2 regions of the Pseudogracilibacillus sp. SE30717A genome follow, and region 1 is predicted to be linked to the other one. Evidence: a T-box and tRNA genes for the amino acid it is inferred to sense, from the RefSeq annotation. Region 1 holds a T-box; the other holds one or more tRNA genes.
What was found. A T-box is a leader RNA that pairs with one kind of tRNA and senses whether it is charged. The one in region 1 lies ahead of ileS (isoleucine--tRNA ligase), so its partner is inferred to be a tRNA-Ile.
Positions count from the first base shown of each region.

Region 1 (2,477 bases):
AAAAATAGTCGGCTTTTTCGTGCGCCAATCATGCGGATATGAATGCGTAATAAATTTTAAATTTAATAAAGCATCTACTTCTTTTAATTTATCTGTTACCGCTTTATTTGCATCATCATAAAACATTCCTTCAAAACCAGGCGCCTCACTCGTGAAGTAGCCACGATCATCAACTGGACAAAATGCTTCAACATCGTATTTTTTCGATACATAAAAGTCATCTTCCCCATGACCTGGTGCTGTATGAACACAACCTGTACCTGCTTCAGTAGTTACATGTGTACCAAGCATAACAATTATGTCACGATCATAGAATGGATGTTTTGCAATTATTTTATCTGCTTGACGGCCCATAAATGTACGAACTTCTTTATAGTTATCCCAATCAAGCTCTTCAGCAATTGCTTCTAATAAATCGTGTGCAACGACATATTTTTCACCATTTACGTCTACCACAACATATTCTAAGTCAGGATGTAAACTAATCCCTAAACTTGCTGGAATTGTCCAAGGAGTTGTCGTCCAAATAATAATTTTCGTTCCGTTTTCCAATAAATCATGTCCGTCTGTTACATCATATGAAACATAGATAGACGGAGAACGCTTGTCTTGATACTCAATCTCGGCTTCAGCTAAAGCAGATTCTGAAGAAGGTGACCAGTAAACAGGCTTTAGTCCTTTATAAATATATCCTTTTTTCGCCATTTCTCCGAATACTTTAATTTGAGCAGCTTCATAATCTTTCGTTAATGTAATATACGGATTATCCCAATCACCTGTAGCACCTAGTTGTTTCCGTTGTTCTCGCTGTCGATCTACTTGTTCAAGTGCATATTCAGCACATTTTTGACGAAACTCAGCTGTGCTCATCTTTTTACGATCAATTTTCTTGTTTTTAGTTAATGCTGTTTCAATCGGCAATCCATGTGTATCCCAACCTGGAACATATGGTGCGTGAAAACCTGACATCGATTTATACCGTACAATAAAGTCTTTTAAAATTTGGTTTAACGCGTGTCCAATATGCAAGTCCCCATTCGCATATGGTGGTCCATCATGCAAAACAAATAAAGGTCTTCCTTCTGTTCTTTTTTGCGTTTTTTCATATATTTTATTTTGATCCCATTCTTCTCTGCGTAAAGGTTCTTTATTAGGTAAATTACCTCGCATTGGGAATTTTGTTTTTGGCATTAGTAGTGTATCTTTATAGTCCATTTAAAATTTATCCTCCTTCAGAGTTTCACATGTCAAAAAATTTATTTCTTTTATAATACAAAAAAATCCTCAAAATCCCTAAAGGGACGAGGAAACCCGCGGTACCACCCTTATAAATATAATATATATTATATTCACTTTATATTCGTAACGTGAATCATCCGGCCAAATCTACTGAATTCAATTGGCTACTCCAGAATGATCTTCTAAAAGAATGACTGGATTAGGCTCCCACCAACCCTAACTCGCTTTACCAGTCTTTTTTCTCTTATACTATTTCTTTCATCGTATTTATAAACGTTTATTAAATTTACTACGCGATTTTATAATAATATTATTATAGCACAATAAAGCTTTATTCATACAACAAAACTATTGGCATCCTCAGTATAACATTTTATTCAGCTAGGATTTCTGATTCATCTTCAGCCGTCTCTAAAAATTGTTCCCAATCATCATTATTTACCATGTCAAGCTGTGCTTCAATTAACATCTTTAATCTAGTTCGAAAAACTTTTGACTGACGCTGTAATTCTTCCATTTCTACCGCAATTTTTCTAGATTTACCAAGGGATTCATTTATAATCCGATCTGCATTTTTTTCTGCTTCTTTAATAATAAGTTTTGCCTCTTTTCGAGCGTTTGCTTTTAACTCCTCGGCAGTTTCCTGAGCAATCAAAATGGACTTATTTAGTGTATCTTCAATGTTTGTGAAATGTCCTATTTTTTCGTTTAATTCTTCCACTTCTTTTTCTAAGCGTTTCTTCTCACGAATAGTCATTTCATAATCTTTAATAATTTGATCCAGAAATTCATTTACCTCATCTTCACTGTAACCTCTGATGCGTCTCGTAAATTCTTTATTATGTATATCTATTGGAGAAAGCATTAGATCAACACCTCCTGAAATTTGCTAGCATAGTTCACAAACATTCTCTGTTTAACATATTTTTCTATTATAATACATATTAAATGATTCAACATCTTATTTCTATACTTTTTATGCTTTTAATTTTGCAGTTGTTATTTTTATCTTATCTTTTCTTGTTTTTCCATCAATAGTAATGATCTTACTTCGTCCATAGCCACGTACTGAAATTAAATCATTAACAATTACTTGCATAGATGGGTCATCTACATCCGTAAAGTTTACTTTTACTTTGTTACCTTTTATATATTGCACAGCATCTTTCCTAGACATTCTATAAATTTCTTTTACGATTACATCTAATCGTAAAGAAGAAACAGTTTGTCCAGATGTT
Region 1 is NZ_JAXHDF010000008.1:66,120-68,596, forward strand. Features, by position in the region: gene ileS (isoleucine--tRNA ligase) at 1-1,215, opposite strand, end outside; T-box leader at 1,295-1,510, opposite strand; gene SPD48_RS13465 (DivIVA domain-containing protein) at 1,613-2,104, opposite strand; gene SPD48_RS13470 (YlmH family RNA-binding protein) at 2,216-2,477, opposite strand, start outside.

Region 2 (2,477 bases), 110 kb from region 1:
GGATTATTTTCCGAGGGTGCAATCACATTACATGCTGCAATACCTGTACTGTTTGGTGACAATATTGGTACAACAATAACAGCAATATTAGCATCTATCGGTACTTCTGTTGCAGCAAGAAGAGCTGCTTTTACCCATGTCACATTCAATGTTATCGGAACAGTTATATTTATGATTATATTAGGATTTTTTGTAAGTTTTGTAATGTTCTTACAAAGTACATTTAATCTTAACCCAGAAATGACGATAGCCTTTGCTCACGGAAGTTTTAATATAGCTAATACGATTATCCAATTCCCTTTTATTGGTGCTTTAGCGTGGATCGTTACAAGGATAATACCAGGGGAAGATGTGACAATAGAATACAAACCTCAGCACTTAGACCCAATCTTTATCGAACAATCTCCCACTGTAGCGCTCGATCAAGCTAAATCTGAGATTATTCGTATGGGGGAATACAGTGTAAAAGGTTTAGAAGAAACAAGCCTATATGTTATGACCCAACAAGAAAAACATTCAGAGATGGCAATGCAAATAGAAGGAGCATTGAATAATCTGGATAGAGAAATAACGAATTATTTAGTTAGCATTTCAAGCAAAACATTATCAGAAGCAGACAGTTCTAAACATACTGCGTTAATGGATAGCGTTCGTGACATAGAACGAATAGGAGATCATTTTGAGAACATTATAGAATTAATGGAATATAAAATTTCGAATAAGATAAATTTAACAGAACATGCACATGAAGATCTTCATGAAATGTTTGATTTAACTATTTCCACTGTAAATCAGGCTGTAAAATCTCTTGAATCATTGGACAGAGAAGAAGCATTAGCTGTCATTCAAAAAGAGGATCAAATAGATAAGATGGAAAGAAGTTTCCGAAAAAAGCATATTATTCGTATGAATGAAGCTCTTTGTACAGGATCGGCTGGAATTGTATTTGTCGATATTATAAGTAATTTAGAAAGAATAGGGGATCATGCAGTAAATATTGCTGAAGAAGTACTTAATGGAAACCAATAATTCCTCTAAAAATAAATATTTTTAAAAAAGGATTGACAAGATATAAATTCCATGGTAAATTATATCTTGTCGTCTCTTTTAGGGATAAATTATTTACTTAATAAATTCATTTTATTTTATATACATATTTCATTGGACAAACTGATCTCAAATCTATTATAATATCCAAGGGAAGCAAAAGTGAAAGTAAAATGAATGAGATTTTTTACATAGCACTATCTTAAAGTAAGCTGACTTCATATAATAGTATGAGGACAGCGGAACAAATAAACATAGTTAAGAAATAAACTTTTCTACAATTCTTATTCCACAGTAGCTCAGTGGTAGAGCAATCGGCTGTTAACCGATCGGTCGTAGGTTCGAACCCTACCTGTGGAGCCATATGGCGGCGTAGCTCAGCTGGCGAGAGCGTACGGTTCATACCCGTGAGGTCGTGGGTTCGATCCCCTCCGCCGCTACTTATAAGGACCCTTAGCTCAGTTGGTTAGAGCTATCGGCTCATAACCGATCGGTCGCAGGTTCGAGTCCTGCAGGGTCCATTTTAAACTCGGAGGAATACCCAAGTCTGGCTGAAGGGATCGGTCTTGAAAACCGACAGGGGTGTCAAAGCCCGCGGGGGTTCGAATCCCTCTTCCTCCTCCATATACATGAAATACATATTTCTAGGCTCGATAGCTCAGTCGGTAGAGCAATGTGTATTTTTATAAAAAATACACCATCTGCGCCGAGGACCCACTGGACCGTAGGCGACTAATCCGAATAGTAAACGAATAACTGAATTACAATACTACTATTATCATGGCTCGATAGCTCAGTCGGTAGAGCAAAGGACTGAAAATCCTTGTGTCGGCGGTTCGATTCCGTCTCGAGCCATATAAACAAGCGAAAAGCTTGTTTTTTTATTTGTGTATCATTTGGAATACAGTATCCTATTTATGCTTCATCATTTTTTACCTTTGTTAATTAATAAAAAGTGCTAAAGATTTGCACCTTTATTAAAGCTTTGATAACCTTTACATGTAGGGATTATAAAATTAAGGAGAGGATAACATATGTCAAAGTTTGAGTTACCTGAATTACCATACGATTACGATGCTTTAGAGCCAACAATCGATAAAGAGACAATGAATATTCATCACACGAAGCATCACAATACTTATGTAACAAACTTAAATGCAGCTCTAGAAGGACATAGCGACTTGCAGAGTAAGTCGATTGAAGACTTAGTAAGTGATTTAAATGCAGTTCCAGAAGATATTCGTACAGCAGTACGTAATAATGGTGGAGGACACGCAAACCACAGCCTATTCTGGAAAGTCCTTTCTCCAAATGGTGGCGGTGAGCCAACAGGTGAATTAGCTGATAAAATTAATGAAAAGTTTGGTAGCTTTGATAGTTTTAAAGAGGAATTTGCAAAAGCTGCAGCAACACGCTTTGGCTCTGGTTGG
Region 2 is NZ_JAXHDF010000008.1:175,662-178,138, reverse strand. Features, by position in the region: gene SPD48_RS14080 (Na/Pi cotransporter family protein) at 1-1,029, shown strand, start outside; tRNA gene SPD48_RS14075 (tRNA-Asn) at 1,336-1,410, shown strand; tRNA gene SPD48_RS14070 (tRNA-Met) at 1,414-1,487, shown strand; tRNA gene SPD48_RS14065 (tRNA-Ile) at 1,495-1,568, shown strand; tRNA gene SPD48_RS14060 (tRNA-Ser) at 1,579-1,671, shown strand; tRNA gene SPD48_RS14055 (tRNA-Phe) at 1,830-1,902, shown strand; gene sodA (superoxide dismutase SodA) at 2,082-2,477, shown strand, end outside.
Region 2: it has a tRNA-Ile gene. The T-box ahead of ileS (isoleucine--tRNA ligase) is inferred to sense a tRNA for this amino acid. The anticodon was not compared.